DNA from 4 places in the Phyllobacterium sp. MT110 genome. Region 1 is predicted to be linked to each of the others. Evidence: riboswitches for the same ligand, from Rfam matches in the RefSeq annotation. Region 1 holds a riboswitch; each other region holds the start of a gene.
What was found. A riboswitch is a leader RNA that binds a small molecule or an ion and turns the genes downstream of it on or off. The one in region 1 is predicted to bind cobalamin.
Positions count from the first base shown of each region.

Region 2: linked by a shared signal. The riboswitch ahead of AC1Q5O_RS01545 (DUF1636 family protein) and the one ahead of cobU (bifunctional adenosylcobinamide kinase/adenosylcobinamide-phosphate guanylyltransferase) in region 1 are both predicted to bind cobalamin.
Region 3: linked by a shared signal. The riboswitch ahead of AC1Q5O_RS10990 (aromatic ring-hydroxylating oxygenase subunit alpha) and the one ahead of cobU (bifunctional adenosylcobinamide kinase/adenosylcobinamide-phosphate guanylyltransferase) in region 1 are both predicted to bind cobalamin.
Region 4: linked by a shared signal. The riboswitch ahead of AC1Q5O_RS16410 (ribonucleoside-diphosphate reductase subunit alpha) and the one ahead of cobU (bifunctional adenosylcobinamide kinase/adenosylcobinamide-phosphate guanylyltransferase) in region 1 are both predicted to bind cobalamin.

Region 1 covers NZ_JBXAFE010000001.1:1,716,598-1,721,671, reverse strand. Annotated here, with positions in the region: gene mmsB (3-hydroxyisobutyrate dehydrogenase) at 1-59, opposite strand, end outside; gene AC1Q5O_RS08870 (isobutyryl-CoA dehydrogenase) at 108-1,274, opposite strand; gene AC1Q5O_RS08865 (cobyric acid synthase) at 1,394-2,872, shown strand; cobalamin riboswitch at 3,023-3,256, shown strand; gene cobU (bifunctional adenosylcobinamide kinase/adenosylcobinamide-phosphate guanylyltransferase) at 3,419-3,943, shown strand; gene cobW (cobalamin biosynthesis protein CobW) at 3,948-5,003, shown strand; gene cobN (cobaltochelatase subunit CobN) at 5,018-5,074, shown strand, end outside.
Region 2 covers NZ_JBXAFE010000001.1:314,945-320,018, reverse strand. Annotated here, with positions in the region: gene AC1Q5O_RS01550 (transglutaminase family protein) at 1-1,581, opposite strand, end outside; cobalamin riboswitch at 1,736-1,948, shown strand; gene AC1Q5O_RS01545 (DUF1636 family protein) at 2,055-2,417, shown strand; gene AC1Q5O_RS01540 (ABC transporter ATP-binding protein) at 2,541-3,347, shown strand; gene AC1Q5O_RS01535 (ABC transporter substrate-binding protein) at 3,347-4,294, shown strand; gene AC1Q5O_RS01530 (FecCD family ABC transporter permease) at 4,328-5,074, shown strand, end outside.
Region 3 covers NZ_JBXAFE010000001.1:2,176,975-2,182,048, forward strand. Annotated here, with positions in the region: gene purU (formyltetrahydrofolate deformylase) at 1-311, shown strand, start outside; gene AC1Q5O_RS10985 (FAD-binding oxidoreductase) at 534-1,625, opposite strand; gene AC1Q5O_RS10990 (aromatic ring-hydroxylating oxygenase subunit alpha) at 1,633-2,877, opposite strand; cobalamin riboswitch at 3,003-3,202, opposite strand; gene AC1Q5O_RS10995 (DUF1868 domain-containing protein) at 3,314-4,024, opposite strand; gene AC1Q5O_RS11000 (L-fuconate dehydratase) at 4,105-5,074, opposite strand, start outside.
Region 4 covers NZ_JBXAFE010000003.1:267,100-272,173, forward strand. Annotated here, with positions in the region: gene AC1Q5O_RS16410 (ribonucleoside-diphosphate reductase subunit alpha) at 1-1,805, opposite strand, end outside; cobalamin riboswitch at 1,914-2,124, opposite strand; gene AC1Q5O_RS16415 (heme ABC transporter ATP-binding protein) at 2,175-2,966, opposite strand; gene AC1Q5O_RS16420 (FecCD family ABC transporter permease) at 2,969-4,090, opposite strand; gene AC1Q5O_RS16425 (heme/hemin ABC transporter substrate-binding protein) at 4,087-4,998, opposite strand; gene AC1Q5O_RS16430 (hemin-degrading factor) at 5,009-5,074, opposite strand, start outside.

The DNA of each region.
Region 1 (5,074 bases):
AGATTGGCGGCCATGGGGTTGCCCATATGGCCAAGACCGATAAAAGCGACTGTCGTCATCGCAGCATTCTCCCTGATAGTGTTCTTGTGTGTCGGATGCGGTGTGGTTCAGCGGCCCATCATCGAGCGGGAAATGATCACCCGCATGATTTCATTGGTGCCTTCCAGAATCTGGTGGACGCGCAGGTCGCGCACCAGCTTTTCCACGCCGTAATCGTGCAGGTAGCCGTAGCCGCCATGAATCTGCAACGCATCATTGGCGACGTTGAAGCCGGTATCGGTGACGAAGCGCTTGGCCATGGCCGACCATTTCGACGCATCATGCGCCTTGCGGTCGAGTTTTGACGCGGCGGTGTAAAGCAGGACGCGGGCGGCAGACAGTTCCGTTTCCATATCCGCCAGCTTGAACTGCAGCGCCTGGAACTGGTTGATCGCCTTGCCGAACGCCTTGCGCTCGGACGCATAGCCGACCGCCTTGTCGAGGGCGGATTGGGCACCGCCGAGCGAGCAGGCGGCAATGTTGAGGCGTCCGCCATCGAGCCCGCCCATGGCGATCTTGAAGCCATCGCCTTCCGCCCCGAGGCGGTTTTCCACGGGAACGCGGCAATTGTCGAAAATCACCTGCCGGGTGGACTGGGCATTCCAGCCCATCTTGTGTTCATTGGCACCGAAGGACAGGCCGGGCGCATCCTTCGGGATGATCAGGGTCGAAATGCCCTTGGGGCCATCCTCGCCGGTACGCACCATGGTGACGTAAAGGTCGGTATCGCCGGCACCTGATATGAACTGCTTGGCGCCGTTGAGGACATAGTGGTCGCCGTCCCGCACCGCGCGGGTCTTGAGCGCTGCGGCATCCGAGCCGGAATTGGGCTCGGTCAGGCAATAGCTCGCCAGCCATTCCATCGAGGTCAGCTGCGGCACGAAGCGCTGGCGCTGTTCGTCATTGCCGTAAAGATCGATCATCCATGTCGCCATGTTGTGGATCGAGATGAAGGCGGAGAAGGCCGGGCAGGCGGCAGACAGGGCTTCGAAGATCAGCACCGCATCAAGGCGTTTCAATCCCGAACCGCCGAATTCTTCCTTGGTGTAGATGCCGCCCATGCCGAGCGGGCCGGTCTCGCGAATCACATCGGCGGGAAAATGCTTGTCCCGGTCCCAGGCCAGCGCGTTCGGCGCCACGCGGTCCGCCGCGAAGGCGCGCGCCATGTCCTGAATCGCCAGCTGATCCTCATTGAGTTCGAACTGGCCGGACGCCGTATCAACGACCGCATCCATGATAACCTCCCTGTATTCCTCTTGATTTCCACTCTATCGCAAGCGCGGGGCCGCGCAACGATTCAGATAGGTTTTGCCGGGGGCTAGGAAGAGAAAGACATATCCGCTACTCAAAGCCCATGACGCACGCAATCATGTTGCAGGGAACAGGGTCAGATGTTGGTAAATCCGTCCTGGTGGCCGGACTTTGCCGGCTTGCGCGCAACCGCGGATTGACGGTTCGGCCGTTCAAACCGCAGAACATGTCGAACAATGCGGCGGTCAGCGACGATGGCGGCGAGATCGGGCGGGCGCAGTGGCTGCAGGCCGTCGCCTGCGGCGTACCATCCTCGGTACATATGAACCCGGTGCTCTTGAAACCGCAATCGGAGACCGGCAGCCAGATCATCGTGCAGGGCAAAGTCTGGGGCCAGGCCAAGGGGCGCGACTACCAGACATTCAAGGCGCAGCTGCTCGACGCGGTCATGGCGTCGTGGGACATCGTCCGTGAGGGCGCCGATCTGGTCATCGTCGAGGGGGCGGGATCTCCTGCCGAAATCAACCTGCGGGCGGGCGATATCGCCAATATGGGCTTTGCCATCCGCGCCAATGTGCCTGTCGTTCTGGTCGGCGACATCGATCGCGGCGGGGTGATCGCCTCGCTCGTGGGCACCCATGCGATCCTGCAGCGGGAAGACCGCGAGATGATCGCCGGCTATATCATCAACAAGTTTCGCGGCGACGTCTCGCTGTTCGATGACGGCCTGAAAGCCATAACGCAGTTCACCGGCTGGCCGTCTTTCGGCGTGGTGCCATGGCTGAAGGACGCGGCGCGGCTGCCGGCCGAGGATTCCGTCGTGCTGGAGCGTCTGGTGAAGGGCGAGGGCCGGGCGCTGAAGATCGCCGTGCCGGTGCTCGACCGCATCGCCAATTTCGATGATCTCGACCCGCTGATGGCCGAACCGCAGGTGGATGTGGTGATGGTGCGCAGCGGAGAGCGGCTGCCTGCCGATGCGGGGCTGGTCATCATTCCGGGGTCCAAATCCACCATCGGCGACCTCCTGCGCTTCCGCGAGAACGGCTGGGACAGGGATCTCGACCTGCACCGGCGGCGCGGCGGCCATATCATCGGCATATGCGGCGGTTTCCAGATGCTCGGCCGGACCGTACGCGATCCCGACGGCATCGAGGGCAGCGTGACGGAGACGGCAGGGCTCGGGCATCTCGATATCGATACGGTGATGGAGCCGGAAAAGACCGTGCGCAACGTGGCGGCGCAGTCGCTGCCGTTCGACCTGCCGCTTGATGGCTACGAGATTCATCTGGGCCGGACGACCGGCCCGGACTGTTCGCGCCCGGCCGTGCGCATCAATGGCGTCAACGACGGCGCCATATCGGCGGACGGCAAGGTTTTCGGCACCTATCTGCACGGGCTTTTCGGGGCGGACCGGTTTCGCGCCGCGCTGCTGGGCACGATGGGCATTGCCGCTGAAGCATTCGACTACAAGGCCGGGGTGGACGCCGCGCTGGACAGTATCGCCGCCGAGCTTGAAACAGTGCTGGATGTGGATGCGCTGCTTGCATGTGCTGCGGTGCGTGGTTCGACAAGCTCACCATGAGGGGATGGGTGGGCTGCAATGCTAATCGCGGAGATTGCAGAACATATCCCCTGCAATCCTCCACCTCCCTCATGGTGAGCTTGTCGAACCACCCACTACTCCCTGAGCAAACCGCGCGGATTCCATTGACATTTCCCGTGGGGGGTGAATAACGTCCCAGCCATGATTGGTTCCCATATTGGCCAAAGGCCAAGGGATCAAAAGGGAATGCGACGGTTGTACCCTCAAGGGCGACCCCACCGCAGCCGACCCCGCGACTGTAGAGCGGCGAGGATCAATGCAAAGCCTGACGCATATGCAGAAGGCAGCCACTGGGAAACCGGGAAGGCGGCATTCATCCTGTGACCCGCGAGCCAGGAGACCTGCCAGTCATAGAGCGTTTCCCAGGAAGCGCTCGGGGCAATCCTGCCCAAGAACCGAAGGGTCGTGTCCCTTCAGGCCCAGCACGGAGGTTGTTATGGCTGCTCGCATTGTATACGCGCTCGTTTCCCCGCCCGCATTCCGCTTGATCGTACCTGACGGATCATCGCGATTGCAGTGACGGCGATGCCCCAGCTGAATCACGGCGTGACCTTCATTCTCGGCGGTGCCCGCTCGGGCAAGTCCAGCTTTGCCGAAGGCCTGATCATGGCTTCCGGCCTTGACCCCGTTTATCTCGCAACCGGCAGGTCCTGGGATGAGGAAATGTCAGTCCGCATCGACCTGCACAAGGCGCAGCGCGGTTCATCCTGGCACACCATCGAAGAGCCGCTCGATCTCGTGGACACCCTGCAGGGGGTTGCAGCCGCGGACAAGGCGATCCTTGTCGATTGCCTGACGCTCTGGCTGACCAATCTGATGATGGCCGAGCGCGATATCACCGCCGAGACACGGCAGCTCGTGCAAGTGCTGCCGAAACTTCCGGGCTCGATCGTTCTGGTTTCGAACGAAGTGGGTCTCGGCATTGTACCGGAGAACCGCATGGCGCGCGATTTTCGCGACCATGCCGGACGTCTCCATCAGGCCGTGGCGCAGGCCGCGGCAACAGTCTATTTCGTGGCAGCCGGGCTGCCGCTCACCATGAAGGGATAGGAATATGCAGGGTCAGAAGATTCCAGCAACGGTCATCACCGGTTTTCTCGGTTCGGGCAAAACCACGATGATCCGCAATCTGCTCGAAAATGCCAATGGCAAGCGCATCGCGCTCATCATCAACGAGTTCGGCGATCTCGGTGTCGATGGCGGCCTGCTGAAGGGCTGCGGCATCGAAGCCTGCCGGGACGAGGATGTAATCGAGCTGAACAATGGCTGCATCTGCTGCACCGTGGCCGATGATTTCATCCCGACCATGACCAAGCTGCTCGACCGTCCCGACCGTCCGGATCATATCGTCATCGAGACCTCGGGCCTCGCGCTGCCGCAGCCGCTGGTTGCTGCCTTCAACTGGCCGGAGATCAAGACGCAGGTGACGGTTGACGGTGTCGTCACCGTGATCGATGCTTCCGCCGTGTCCGAGGGCCGCTTTGCCGATGACCACGACAAGGTCGACGCCCAGCGCATCCAGGACGAATCGCTCGACCATGACAGCCCGCTTGAAGAACTGTTCGAGGACCAGATCCGTGCCGCCGACCTGATCGTGCTGAACAAGAGCGACCTGATCAGCGACAAGCAGCTCGACGGCGTGCGCGGCGATGTGCAGAGCCGCTCGTCGCGCTCGCTCAACATGGTATCGGCCAGCTTCGGCAAGCTCAGCAATGAACTGCTGCTCGGTCTCGGCGTCGGCACCGAAGAGGACATTGCCAACCGCAAGTCGCACCATGAAATGGACCATGAAGCGGGCGAAGAACACGACCATGACGAGTTCGAGAGCTTTGTTGTCGGGCTTGGTCCGGTGGCCGAACCCAAAAACTTTGTCGAGAAGCTGAAGGCCGTCATTGCCGATCATGACATCCTGCGCCTGAAAGGCTTTGCCGATGTTCCCGGCAAGCCGATGCGGCTGGTGGTGCAGGCCGTCGGCACGCGCATCGAGCATTACTTCGACCGCGCGTGGAACCCGGGCGAGGAACGGCAGACCCGTCTCGTCGTCATCGGACTGCACGATATCGACAATGACGCCATCACATCGGCGGTCACCGCCGCTGCCGCTGCCTGACGATAGGATATTGAATGCATCTCCTGCTTGCCCAGAAAGGCACCATCGCTGAAGGCACCGAGGCCATCGAC
Region 2 (5,074 bases), 1.4 Mb from region 1:
CGGCACCAGGAACAACTTGCCGCGCCGCGTCTTCCATTTTTCGCTGCGCCAGCGCGGGCCGGAGGCCTGGCTGTTCCAGCGCTGCACCGGCAGGACAAAACCGCTTGGGTCGGTCAGGCCCCGCTCGAAAACCCGGGCGATGCGGCTGCGCTCTTCCGGATCCTTGAGCCTGGAGTTGGACGGATCGACATTGTCGGGAAGGTTGCCCTCCTTGATGATCCATTCCGCCGGATCTTCATAGGCGGGCGCCACCATCTCTTCTTCAACGCCAAGCTCCTGCGCCAACGCGACGAGGAGTTTTCCGGCATCTTCCGGCTTGACGTCAGCCTTGCCGTTCTCCGGCGCGATCAGGTCGGGATTGACCCAGATCGGCTTGCCGTCCTTGCGCCAGTAAAGCGAGAACGTCCAGCGCGGCAGGCTCTCGCCCGGATACCACTTGCCCTGCCCGTAATGCAGAAAACCACCCGGCGCAAAACGCTCGCGCAGCCGCCGGATCAGCCTGTCGGCCTTTTCGCGCTTGGTCGGCCCGACCGCATCGGTGTTCCATTCGCCCGATTCGAAATCGTCGATGGACACGAATGTGGGCTCGCCGCCCATGGTCAGGCGTACATCCCTCTCGTTCAGGATCGCGTCCACCTTTTCGCCGAGCGCATCGAGCGCATTCCAGGATTCGTCGGAAAACGGCCTGGTGATGCGCGGGTGCTCGGATACGCGTGTCACGCGCATGTCGAAACCGAATTCCACATTGGCGAATTCCGCCATGCCGGAAATCGGTGCGGCGTTGCGGTAATGCGGCGTAGCGGCAAGCGGTACGTGGCTTTCGCCGGTCAGAAGCCCGGAGGTGGGGTCGAGGCCGATCCAGCCCGCCCCCGGCAGATAGACTTCGCACCAGGCATGCAGGTCGGTGAAATCCTTGTCGGTGCCGGCGGGACCATCGATGGCGACAAGATCAGGCTTCAGCTGGATGAGATAGCCGGAGACGAACCGCGCGGCAAAACCGAGATTGCGCAACACCTGCACCAGCAGCCAGCTTGAATCCCGGCACGATCCCGAGCGCAGGTTCAAGGTGGCGTCCGGCTCCTGAACCCCGGTTTCCATGCGGATGACATAGCCGATCTCGCGCTGGATACGTGCGTTGAGATCAACGACGAAATTCACCGTGTTCGTCGGGCTGCGATCGATGGTTGCAAGGAAAGCCGAAACCAGCGGTCCTGCCGGTTGCGGTTTCATATAGATCGACAGGTCGTCGCTGATCTCTTCGGGATAGCTGAACGGCCAGGTCTCGGCGACCGGTTCGACGAAGAAATCGAATGGATTATAGACGGTCATATCAGCGACGAGATCGACCTCGATCTTCAGCTCCGTCACCGGTTCGGGAAAGACGAAGCGGGCGAGGAAATTGCCGTAGGGGTCCTGCTGCAGGTTGACGAAATGATTGGCCGGACTGACTTTCAGGGAATGGCTGAGAACTTTTGTCCGGGAATGGGGTGCCGGCTGGAGCCGGATGATCTGCGGCCCGAGCATGATGGGCCGGTCATACCGGTAATGTGTCAGATGATAGACTGCTGCGTGAATTGCCATATCGCCTCAAAAGTCTGATTCAAAAAACTGCGGTTCCACAAATGCTCCCAGCACTCTAGCGCGTTACCGGCCAATTGAAATCTTTCATTTGCCAAAAATTTTGGCAGCTGTAAAAATTGCCGCATAAACGTGCTTGCAACTGCGCGGCTGGCCGCATAGCATTCGCGCCGATGGTTTCTTCCGCACGACAACGCGGGAGATGAAAAGGGAACACGGTGAGGCGTACCCAAAAGGGACCGAGACCGTGGCTGCCCCCGCAACTGTAAGCGGTGAGCGATGCCTGACATGCCACTGACCGGAAGGTCGGGAAGGCAAGGCGAAGCTGAGACCCGCGAGCCAGGAGACCTGCCATCTCATCTACAATTCGAACCGGACGGGGTGTGCCGGGAGCGATGCGATGTCCTCTCCCGCATTGTCGCGATGGTGCATTGGCCGCGTTCCCCTAACCTTTGTCCACAAGGCAAGGCACCGGCATGACCACGCCAAGACCCGACCACCAGATTATCGCCTGCACCCAGTGCAAGGCGGCTGACGGACTGTCACGACCGGGACAGACCCTTGCCCACAGGCTGTGGGCGGAACTCGATGGCCAGCTCGGCTATGAGGTGCGCGGTGTTGGCTGCATGGCGGGCTGCGAACGACCCTGCACCGTGGCGTTCCGGGCGCCCGGCAAGGCGCAATATCTCTTCGGCGATATCGATCCCGCCACGGACTTTGCCGATCTTCTGGACTTCGCCCGGATGTATCACGCGCTCGCCGATGGCTGGTCCAAAGCATCACAGCGCCCGCAAGGCCTTTGGGACAAGACACTCGCACGCATTCCGGCGCACCTATGACACACCGGGTATTGACCAATGTTATAACGTTACTATACGAGAACGGAGCGTCCGCGATAACACGACGTTTACCGGTTGGGATTTGACACCATGTGCCTTGCCTGCAGTCACGGATATCCGCCCATGAACCACGTCGCCCTGCGTGCCGACGAGGTGACGTTCCGCACCGCCGGCCAGACGCTGGTGGATGAGGTATCGCTCGACATCGCGCGCGGCGCGCGACTTGCCATTATCGGGCCGAACGGCGCCGGGAAATCCACGCTTTTGCGCATGCTGGCCGGGCTGCAGCGCCCCTCCTCCGGCAGCATCCATCTCGACGGCGCGGCAATAGACCGGCTGCCGCCGAAGGAACGGGCCAGGAGATTTGCCTTCGTCGGCCAGACCGACATGCCGGACCCGCAATTGCTGGTGGACGATTATGTCTCCCTTGGCCGCATTCCGCACACCGGCACCCTGACCAAGGCGAAGGACCGGGATATCGTGACGGAAGCCCTGCTCCGCGCCGGGATCGCCGCGTTTTCGCGCCGTCCCATCGGCTCGCTCTCCGGCGGCGAAAGGCAGCGCGTGCAGCTGGCGCGCGCCATCGCCCAGCAGCCGGACATCCTGTTTCTCGACGAACCCACCAATCACCTCGACCCGAAGGCGCGCAGCGAACTGCTGGCGCTCGTCGCCGGTCTCGATGTGACTGTTATAGCGGTGCTGCACGACCTGCCGCTGGTGGCGCCGTTTGCAACCCACGTCGCCGTCATGCATGCCGCCCAGCTTGTCGCCGCCGGCACGCCCGACGAAACGCTGACGCCGCGCATCGTCAGCGATGTCTTCGATCTCGATGTCCTGCGCCTGCGCCATCCGTCGCAGGATCGCGACCTCATGGTGTTCGAAGCACCCGGACCAACCACAAAACAAACTGCTCAGCTACGGAGAATTTGATGAAAAGAATGCTGCTCGCCCTCGCCTTGTCGGCGCTGTCCGCCCCCGCATGGGCGTTTCCCGTGACGGTCGACAGTTGCGGCAAGCCCGTAACCTTCGAGGCCGCACCCAAGCGTGCGGTCATCCAAGACATCAACATGAGCGAAATGGCCTTCGCCCTGCACCTGCAATCCTCGATGGTCGGGGTTTCGGGCATTACCGGCTGGTACAAGCTGGACAACGCCTTCAAGAAGCAGCTGGGCACCATTCCCGAGCTTGCGCCGAAATATCCCACCCTTGAAAATCTCATTGCGGCGGAACCGGATTTCTTCTTCGCCGGCTGGAATTACGGCATGAAGCCGGGTGGCGAAGTCACCCCCGACACGTTGGCGCCGCACGGCATCAAGACACTTGAACTGACCGAAAGCTGCATCCATCTCGACAAGTCCCGGCCCGCCGCCACCATGGACCTGCTTTATGGCGACATGGAAAAGCTCGGCAAGATTTTCGATAGGGAAGAGGAAGCCAACACACTGGTCAGCGGCTGGAAGACAGAACTCGCGGCGATCAAGACAAAGATCGGCGACAAGAGCGGCACCCGCGTCTTCCTCTACGATTCCGGCGAGGACAAGCCGTTTACAGCGGGCAAATTCGCCATTCCGACGGCAATGATCAGCGAAGCCGGCGGCACCAACATCATGGCCGATCTCGACACCAGCTGGGGCACCACCTCGTGGGAAACCGTGGCGACGCGCAATCCGGAATTCCTCGTCCTCCTCGATTATCAGGATGATGCGGGCTACCAGAAGCTGCTCGACTTCCTCAAATCGCATCCGGCAATGAAGGAAACCGACGCCGTCAAGAACAACCGCTTCGTCGCCCTGCGCTATGCGGAACTGACGCCCGGACCGGCCAATATCGAGGCCATCGCCAAGATGGCCAAGGCCATGCATCCGGAAGCATTCTGAGTGCATCTGCCTTTCCGTCAGCATCTGACCCTCATGACGGGGGTGATGGCCATTCTGGCCCTCGCCCTCGTGTCGATTGCCTATGGGGCAACGGTCATTCCGCTCGGTGATGTCCTGCACGCCCTCGCCCATGCCGCCGGCCTCTCCGATACCGCCGTCAATGGTCCGGTCGGCAAGATCATCGTCGACCTGCGCCTGCCGCGGGTCATCCTTGCCATCTGCGTTGGGGCCGGGCTCGGCATCATCGGCGCCCTGCTGCAGACCGTCACCCGCAACGATCTCGCCGATCCGTTCCTGTTCGGCCTTTCCAATGGTGCGGCGGCGGGAGCAGTCTCGGTGATCACGGTCATCGGCGACCGCTTCGGCATCTGGACCCTGCCGATTGCCGCCTTCAGCGGCGGCATGCTGGCGGCCATCGTCGTGCTGATGCTGGTGCGGCGCGTGCAGGGACAGGGGCCGGAACGGCTGATCCTGGCGGGCCTTGCCGTCTCGTTCCTGTTTGCTGCGCTGACCAATTACATGGTGTTTGCCGGTGACCAGCGCGCCGCGCATTCGGTGATGTTCTGGACGCTCGGCGGCCTCGGTCTTGCCCGCTGGGAGAACCTGCCGCTGGCCCTCACAGGGCTTGCCGCCATCCTGGTCTACGCCCTGTACAACCACCGCAATCTCGATGCGCTGCTGGCCGGCGAAAACACGGCGGAAAGCCTTGGCATAAGGGTGACGCGCCTGCGCAACACGGTGTTCATCGTCTGCGCCTTCTCCACCGCGATCTTTGTCTCG
Region 3 (5,074 bases), 460 kb from region 1:
CGAAGCGGCTGTTCGGCAAGGTGATCAACATCCACCATTCGTTCCTGCCGAGCTTCAAGGGGGCAAAGCCCTATCACCAGGCGTTCGAGCGCGGCGTGAAGCTGATCGGCGCGACGGCGCATTATGTCACGCCCGACCTCGACGAGGGTCCGATCATCGAGCAGGAGACCGAGCGGGTCAGCCATGCCATGAGCGCCGAGGACTTTGTCGCCACCGGCCGCGATATCGAGAGCCGGGTGCTCGCCCGCGCCGTCAAGAAGCACCTCGAATCCCGCGTCATGCTCAATGGCCACAAGACCGTGGTGTTCTAAGCACAGGCATTTTTAAGGGTGCGTGGTGCGTGGTTCGACAAGCTCACCATGAGGGAGAGGGTTGGGCTGCAATGCTAATCACAAGGATTGCAGGAATGGCTCCCTGCAATCCTCACTCTCCCTCATGGTGAGCTTGTCGAACCACGCACGATCGCAATGCGAGCCTTCACCGCCAGTTATTGCCTGCACTTGAGAACGAAGAATACCTCAAAAAGGCGGCGCTCAGGCTTCGATCTCCACATTGCCGAGCGGCTTGGTGCAGCAGGCGAGGACAAATCCCTCGTCGATTTCCTCGTCGAGAATACCGCCATTGTGATCCATCTCGGACTTGCCCGAGAGTTTCATCACCTTGCACGTGCCGCACAGGCCGGATTCGCAGGCCGCCGCAATGCGGATACCGGCGCCGCGCGCCGCCTTGAGGATCGTATCCCCCGGCATGCACGGCACGTCCATGCCCGACATGGAAAAGGTGATCGTCGCCGACGCTTCCACGGCGTCGGTGGACATCACATCGAAGGCGGGCAGGACGGGTTCGGCGGCCGGACCGAAGCTTTCCTGATGATAATGCGCCATGTCGAAACCGCTGGCTTCGAGCATACCGCGCACATCGCGCATGAAACCTTCCGGACCGCAGCAGAAGATCGTCCTGTCCTTGAAATCCGGCGACAGCAGCGGCAGCTTGGGCGCTTCCAGCCGCCCGCGGATACCGGTCCACACCTGCCCCATCTCGTGTTCCTTGATCAGGAACGACAGTTTCAGGTTGGGCATGCAGTTTGTCAGATATTCCAGTTCCCGGCGGAAAATGATGTCGCTGGGCCGGCGGGCGCAGGTGACGAAGCTGATATCGCTCTGCGGGGCGCAATCATGCATCCAGCGGGTCATCGACATCATCGGCGTGATGCCGGACCCGGCCGAGATGAACAGGTACTTTTCCCCCGGATGCCTGCGCATGGAGAAATCGCCGAGCGGACCGAAGGCCTTCAGCCGCATGCCGGGGGTCAAATGATCCAGCATCCAGCGGGTGCCGATGCTGTTCTCCTGCGCCTTGACCGTCACGGCGATGGTGAAGGGCCGTGACGGGCTGGAGGAGAGCGTATAGGTGCGCAGGACGGCTTCGGGCTGCACCGGCAGCTCGAAGGTCATGAACTGGCCCGGCTCATAGCGGAACCAGTTCTGGTTGTCGGAACGGAATGTGAAGGTCTTCACATTCGGCGCTTCCTCGATGATCGACAGACACTCCAGCAGATGCAGCCGGTCATTCCATGGCTGCATCTGGTCGAGGTGCGGGTAAGACTGAGGAACGCCCATGTTCATTGTGTACCTATGCTACCTTGCTGAGCCGCGTATCGCCGCCGGAGAGACGCTCTTCCATGAACCTGCAGTACCATTCGAGGAATTGCAGCACGCCGCCTTCATGCTCGGGCGAATAGGGTCCGGGCTCGTAGGCGGGCGAGCGAATGCCGAAGGCGTTTTCCTCGACGATCCGGCGGTCCTGGTCATTGGTCTCGAGCCAGACATGCGTCAGTTCCTCGATGGTGTAATCCACGCCCTCGACCGCATCCTTGTGCACCAGCCATTTGGTGGTGACCTGCGTTTCATCCGGGCCGAGCGGCAGCACGCGGAAGGAAATGGCATGGTCGCCGAGGATATGGTTCCAGGTGGTCGGGTAATGGAACAGCAGCAGCGAGCCGATCTGCTTCTCGTTGACACTGTCGCTGAGCTGCCGGCCGACGGCGCGGCGCCCGCTCATCGTATAGCTTTCCGCATCGCGCAGCAGCGGCACACGGGTGGCGCGGTACTGGCCATCATCGGACATGCGGAAAATGCTGGGCAGGCCTGCCGCTTCGCAGCGCTGCCAATGCGCGGCAATTTCCGGATCGTCTGCGGCGCCCTGGACACCGCTCACACTCGGCGCTTCCGGGAAGGTCTTGCACAGCTCGGGATGATTGGCCACGCAGTGATAGCACTCGCGGTTGTTTTCCCAGACCAGCTTCCAGTTGCCCTTTTCGACGATGGTGCTCTGATAGGCGACCTTGGTTTCGGTGAGGTGGTGCGGCGCGAGATAGGGTTCGATCAATGCGCGCGTCGCGCTGAAATCGACAGGATTCTGCGCCAGGCAGATGAAGATGTAACCGCCGACGCTTTCGCACTGCACCGGCTTCAGACTGTGCTGGCTGGCGTCGAAATCATCGCCCATCTGGCGGGCGAACAGCAGGCGCCCGTCAAGCTCGTAGGTCCACTGGTGATAGGGGCAGACGAGCTTGGCCGACGTGCCGCGCTCGGCTGAGCAGACGCGCGAGCCGCGATGGCGGCAGGAATTGTGAAAAGCCCGGATCTGGCCCTGGCGGTCGCGCACGATGACCACGGGATAGTCGCCGACCTGCACCGTGAAGAAGTTGCCGGGCTTGGCGACTTCGCAATCATGGCCGATGAACAGCCAGTCGCGATAAAAGATGTTCTCCATATCCAGCCGGAAATAATCCGGATCGGAATAGAAAGACTGTTCAAGGCCGTAGCCGGGTTTCCGGTTTCTCAGGTTCCGGAGCAGTTCGTTGCGTATATCCATGTCGTGTCCTCGCCTCGATGTTGCGAAAGAACTGACTGGTGGTGACGGAGGAAGAACGCCTGCACGGCCAGCCACCGGCTGGTGCCCGCACAGAATCATGCTCCTTGATCGCCCACCGCGATCAGTCGGTTTTTGGTACCGAGGCTGGTTTCCGGGCTCTGGAGTTGCCGTATCGGCTGTCACGACGCCTTCCCGGGGTTGTGACCCAGTGGCTGTTATGCCGTGTTTCACTCCACTACCGTTGCGGGGGCAGCGCCGGGTTTCCGACCGGCTTCCCAATTCTCCGCTTCCCTAGAAAAGCGGCACCTCAAGTGCCCCGATAAAAGCATCCGGCACCCAAAAAGAATAGGTGCGGAAACGACATCGCATTTACGTAAGACGACACGCCGGGCGCGTGTACACTATGTCGCAGATTGGCGATCAAACGGCCTCCGGTTCAATCCAGAACCACCAGTTCCTCGAAATGATTCATATCGGCAAAACTGCAGAATGCGGGCGGATTCAACGCAATGACCGGCGATTCACGCCGGATGAATGCTAGGCAATCATCCAGAAGTTCCTGCCAGGCCCCGAGCCTTTCGTCCGGGAACCGCGCGATCGGATAGGCCAGCGTGATGTGGAAGACATAGGTGTCGTGATCAGGATGCCGGTAACCGAACGGCACGGCCAGTTCGTCGCGCCAGGCGCGCATGATGCGCTCGTCATATTCACTCGCACCGGCCACGGTCAGGCCTGCGGGCGTGACATCGATCACCTCGACGTTGAACGGCCCGCATCCCTCGAAATCCTGAAGGCGATCCACGTAAAGCCGCGTCATGTCGTCGATGCTTGTCTCCAGTGGAACATCATCCGGCCAATAGGACGGGCGGCGGCGATATTCGATAATGCCCTGAAACAGCGTCATGTGCAGGCTGGAGACGGGGGTAAAGGCCAGTTGGCCGGCATCGGGCATCGCCAGAATCCGGTCGCGCACGGCAATGACCGAGGCTTCCGACTCGGAGCCCTTCACCAGATGGCAGACCACCGTATTGCCGGGTTCCGGCTGAAAGACGCCCGCGCCGTTGTAGCGCCGGCCGAGATGCACCGGCGGTTCCGGGTGCAGGCTGGCGGCAAAGCGGGCGAGCGAAGGCTTGATCAGGTCGAGCATGGAAACCCCGTGACGAGAGAAGACGATGCAATCGCCATAGGACAGCTCTTTGTCAGACTGATGAAGCCCCGCCCCTTTTCCTATGGCCGGTGGAGATATTCCTCGATCGACGCCTGTTTCATTTCAATCGAGAAACCCGGCAGCGACGGCGGCATATAGGCGGCATCCCGGATGTTGCAGGGATCGACAAAATGTTCGTGCAGATGGTCGACATATTCGATCACCCGCCCCTCCTTCGTCCCCGACACGGCGATGTAGTCGATCATCGACAGATGCTGCACATATTCGCACAGGCCGACACCGCCCGCATGCGGCCAGACAGGCAGTTCATATTTGGCGGCGATCAGCAGCACGGCCAGCACTTCATTGAGGCCGCCCATCCGGCACGAATCGATCTGCACCACATCGATGGCGCCTTCGGCGATGAACTGCTTGAACATGATGCGGTTCTGGCACATCTCGCCGGTCGCGACCTTCACAGGCTTGATTGCCTGCCGGATCTTACGGTGGCCCGCCACGTCATCCGGGCTGGTCGGCTCCTCGATGAAGAACGGCTTGACGAAGGCAAGCTTGTTGACCCAGTCGATGGCCTCGCCCACTTCCCAGACCTGGTTCGCATCGATCATCAGGATACGGTCCGGCCCGATCACCTCGCGGGCAATGGTCAGGCGGCGGATATCGTCTTCAAGATCGCGGCCGACCTTCATCTTGATGTGGTTGAAACCGGCGTCGACCGCTTCCTGACAGAGGCGACGCAGCTTTTCATCGGAATAGCCAAGCCAGCCTGCCGAGGTGGTGTAGCAGGGATAGCCTTCCGCCTGCAGCGTGGCGATCCGCTCCTTCTTGCCGCTCTCCGCCTTGCGCAGGATGGCGAGTGCTTCCTCGCGCGTCAGCACGTCGGTCAGGTAGCGGAAGTCGACGATATCGACGATTTCTTCCGGCGTCATCTCGCCGACCAGCTGCCAGACCGGCTTGCCCGCCTCCTTGGCAAGCAAGTCCCAGACCGCATTGACCACCGCGCCCGTCGCCAGATGCATCGCACCCTTGTCG
Region 4 (5,074 bases), on a different contig from region 1:
CCGAGGTTGCACACCGCAACCTCATCCTTCGATGTGTTGAGGGTAATTTCCGTGCACAGGTTCGAGGAATGCACCACGCCGACATGACCCTGCGGCGAGCGAATATTGCAGGGGTCCTTGAACGTGACCCATGGGTGGCCGGTCTCGAACAGCATCGTCAAAATCCGGCGCCAGAGATCCAGTGCCCGCACGGTGCGGAAGACACGGATTTCCCCGCGTGCGGCCTTGGCTTCACAGGCCTCGTAGGCGGATTTGAATGCCGCGCCATAGAGGTCGTGCAAATCCGGCATCTCGTCGGGTGAGAACAGGGTCCATGACTCGTCCGCCTCGACGCGGCTCATGAACAGGTCAGGCACCCAGTTGGCGGTGTTCATGTCGTGGGTGCGGCGGCGGTCGTCACCGGTATTCTTGCGCAGATCGAGGAACTCCTCGATGTCGACATGCCAGGTTTCGAGATAGGCGCAGACCGCGCCCTTGCGCTTGCCGCCCTGATTGACCGCGATGGCCGTATCGTTGGCCACTTTCAGGAACGGTACAACGCCTTGGCTTTCGCCGTTGGTTCCCTTGATATGGGCTCCAAGGCCACGCACTGGCGTCCAGTCATTGCCGAGGCCACCGGAATATTTTGCCAGGAGCGCATTGTCCTTCACCGCCTTGAAGATGCCATCGAGATCGTCGGCGACGGTGGTCAGGAAGCAGGAGGAAAGCTGCGGGCGCAGCGTGCCCGAATTGAACAAGGTCGGGGTGGAAGCCATGAAGTCGAACGACGACAGCAGGTCGTAGAATTCGATGGCGCGCGCTTCCCGGTCGATCTCACGGGTGGCGAGGCCCATGGCAACGCGCATCAGGAAGGCCTGTGGCAGTTCGAACCGGATACCACGTGTCTGCTGGAGATAACGATCATACAATGTCTGCAGGCCAAGATACTGGAACTGCAGGTCGCGTTCCGGCTTCAGGGCTGCTGATATTTTCCGCAGGTCGAAGCGGGCGAGTTCCGGATCGAGCAGTTCGGCTTCAATGCCGGCCTTCACATAGGCGGGGAAATAATCGGCATAGCGTTCTGCCATTTCATGCTGGGTCGCCTGTTCGGGCCTGCCGAAGACAAAGCTCAAGGCTTCGCGGCGCAGCTTGTCGAGAAGCAGCCGGGCAGTGACAAATGAGTAGTTCGGTTCGGTTTCAACGAGTGTGCGTGCCGCCAGAATGGGTGCAAGCGATAGTTCGTCGAGGGTGATACCGTCATAGAGATTGCGCTGGGTTTCGCTCAGGATCGGCGCGGCGCTGACCCCCTCAAGTCCTTCGCAGGCTTCATCGATGATGCGGGCGAGGCGCGCCGCATCGAGCGGTGCCCTGGTCCCATCAGGCAGGGTGACGTTGAGGGACGGGCCGGTTGCGGCCACGGGTTCCACCAGTTTTGCGCGTTCTCTCGCGCGTTCTTCCCGGTAGAGCACGTAAGCACGCGCAACCTTGTGGTTTTCGCTGCGCATGAGGGCAAGTTCGACCTGATCCTGCACATCCTCGATGTGGAACAGACGTCCTTCGCTGCTGCGGCGCTTCAATGTTGTCACGATGTCGGCGGTCAAGCCTTCGACGACATCGTGCACACGGCGCGAACCGGCAGCGACGTTGCCTTCGACGGCGAGGAAGGCTTTGGTGAGAGCAACGGTGATTTTCAGCGGGTCGAAGGGTGTGACCGAGCCATTGCGGCGAATGACGCGATAGCCGGGCTCGCTGGATAATGGCAGCAATTCGGCGGGACGAACCGGCGACTGACCGTCGACGCGGGTGGTTTGAAGAGAAAGAGACATGTGCTTATACCCCAAATGTTGGGGGCAAAGGTCGAGCGCACGCGTGCAAGAATCCGATCAGCTTGCGGCCGACCATTGCAAGCGACACACCGGGACACCCCGCCCGTGGACGTTCATCATGTCATGGCAGGTCTCCTGGCTCACAGGTCGGCGCTGGTGTCGGCCTTCCCGAAGCGCGGCTCCAGTGGCATTGTCGACAACAACTCGCTGTTTACAGTTGCGGGGGCAGCGCCGGCCTCAATGTCCAGGACATTTCACCGGCTTCCCTCTTAGCTCCCGGTCTTGCGACTCGGGGAGAACCATAACATCTATATTTAGTATCAAATCGCCATTTTTAGTCAATAGGTGGATGGTGGCATCTTCGCGTGCTCAGAGCACTGCGGATTGCGGCAAGACGAACGGCACGGATTTTCCGGGCAGACCGCCTACCTTGAGCGCACATTCATAGACGCGCAGGATGCGGTCATCCGTCAAGACCTCCGTGGGGGTGCCCACAGAATCGGCCCTCCCCCTGTGCATGACCACGACCCTGTCGGCAAACATGGAGGTGAGGTTGAGGTCATGCAGGATAGCGATGACCCCGCCACCGCGATCGGCAAAGTCGCGGGCAATCTGCATGATGATCAGCTGATGTTTGATATCGAGGCTCGACACCGGCTCATCGAGAAACAGAAAGCGCGGCTGGCCGTCGAGCACCGGCTGCCAGACCTGGCAGAGGACGCGCGCCAGTTGCACCCGCTGCTGCTCGCCGCCGGAGAGTTCCTGATAGAACCGCCCGCCGAAACCCGCGAGGTCAACGCGCTCAAGCGCTTCATCGGGCAGTGTGTCGACGTTGTGGCGCGAAGCACCGGAGCGGCCGCTGGTCATGCCCAGCTTGACGATCTCACGCACGGTAAACGGAAAGGACAGCGAGGTGGATTGCGGCAGGATCGCCCGCATGGTTGCCATCTGCCAGAGCTTCAGCCGGTCGATCGGCGTGCCGTTGATGCTGATGACGCCCTCATGTGGCAGATCACCGGAGAGTGCGCGCATCAGGGTCGTTTTACCTGACCCGTTGGGTCCGACGATAACTGTGAATGCGCCGGCCTGCGCATCAAAGGATACGTCCTCGACAATTCTGTTTCGGCCGAGGGATACGGAGACATTGGAAACACGGATCATGGTCAGAGGTCCAGAATGCCGCGGCGGCGCAGCAATATCCACAGGAAGAACGGTGCGCCGACGGCCGCCGTGACGATGCCGATCGGCAGTTCGGACGGTGCAACGATGGTGCGGCTGACCGCATCGGCAATCAGCAGCAGGCTGGCGCCAAGGAGGGCGGCGGCAGGCAGGAGATAGCGATGATCGGGGCCGATCACGAGGCGCAGCAGATGCGGAACGACGACGCCGACAAAACCGATGCCGCCGCTGACCGCAACCGATGCGCCGGTGGCGGCAGCGACGGTGACAATGGCGATGCGTTTGAACCGCTGTACCGGGATGCCGAGATGGCTGGCCGATGCTTCCCCGAGGGCGAGCCCGTTGAGGCCGCGGGCGAGGAACGGTGAAATGACGAGGGCGAGCGCAATGAGCGGGCCTGATGCGGCGATCTTGACCCAATTGGCTCCCGCCAGCGATCCCAGCCCCCAGAATGTCAGATCGCGCAACTGTTTGTCGTCGGTGACATAGACCAGGACACCGATATAGGCGGCGGCCATGGCGCCGAGCGCAATACCGGCGAGCAGCATGGTGGCGATGGATGTCTGCCCGCGCCGTGTCGCGACGTGGTAGAGGACGAGCGTGAAGATGAGGGCGCCGAAGAAAGCGGCGAGCGGCAAGGCATAGAGACTGAACAGGGCGATCACCGGGGCGAGGAAGGTTCCGCCGAGAACGATGATGCTGACCGCGCCAAGCCCGGCGCCCGCCGAGACGCCGACGATGCCGGGGTCGGCCAGCGGATTGCGGAACAATCCCTGCATGACTGCACCCGATACGGCAAGGGACGCGCCGATCAGCGCCCCGAGAATGACGCGCGGCAGGCGGATATCGTAAATGATGATGCGGTCGCGGACGGAGAGCGCATTGTCTGTGGTATCGGATCCGGCAATCAGGGACTTCACGACGGAGAGGACCGATGCATCGGATGCACCAAAGGCAAGGCTGAAAAGGACTGTGGCAACGAGCGCCACGCACAGGCAGGCAATGACCATGCGCGCAAACGCCGACCGGTCACCATCCGGGCGCAGTCTGCTGCCGCCCTGTGCGGAAGCAAGGACGGCAGGTTTTCTCAAGACGGTCTCACTCATTTGCCGAGTTCGTTGCCGTAAATGGCTTCTGCCAGCTCGTGAATTGCCTTGGGCGCACGCGGCCCGAAGCCCAGCAGATACTGACCACTCATGCGGATGATCTTCTTGTCCTTGCCGGCGGGCGTTGCGGCAATCGCCGCATTGGCAAGAAGGTCGGCATTGTCGGACGCATGGTCACCACCGCGGTCCATGACCAGAATGACGTCGGGTTTGGCCGTGATGATTGCTTCGTCCGTCAATGGCTTGTATCCGGGGTATTCCGTGATCGCATTGTCGGCACCGGCCAGTGCAATGATCCCATTGGCTGCCGTTTTGGTGCCGGAGGCCATGATCTTGCCGCCCTGCGCGCTGAGGACAAACAGGATCCGCTTGCGGTTCTTGATGTTTTTCGTTGCATCTTCAGCCGCCTGCAAATCCTTCTCGACCTGCGATGCCAGCTTTTCGGCTTTCTCATCAACACCGAGGGCTGTGCCCACCACGCGTATTTTCGCCGCGATACTCTTTCCGGTGTAATCTTCCGGCACAAAAACGAAGGGCACGCTGGCCTTCTTCAGGACATCGATGGTTTCCTTCGGGCCGCTGCCTTCCACGGCAATGATGGCTGTCGGGTTGATGGACAGAACCCCTTCGGGGGACAGCGCGCGCATGTAGCCGACATCGGGCAGCTTCTGCGCCGCTTGCGGGTAGGTACTCGTCTGGTCACGACCGACGAGGTGCTGCTCCTCTTCGAGCGCATAGACGATCTCCGTGATGGAGTCGCCGATGGATACCACCCGGCTGGCATCGGGAAGACGCCCGGTGACTTCTTCTGCAGAAGCCATGGCTTGTGCGAAAAGCAATGCCATCAGCCCGGCGAGCGAAGCGGTGAGATGTAGCCTTGCCGGCTTGCTCTGGCGTTTAGCGAACATGGTCATTTCCTTACGCGGCCGAACGCAGGATGCGCGGCAGGTTTTCGACAAGCTGGCGCCAATCTTCCCGTTCGCC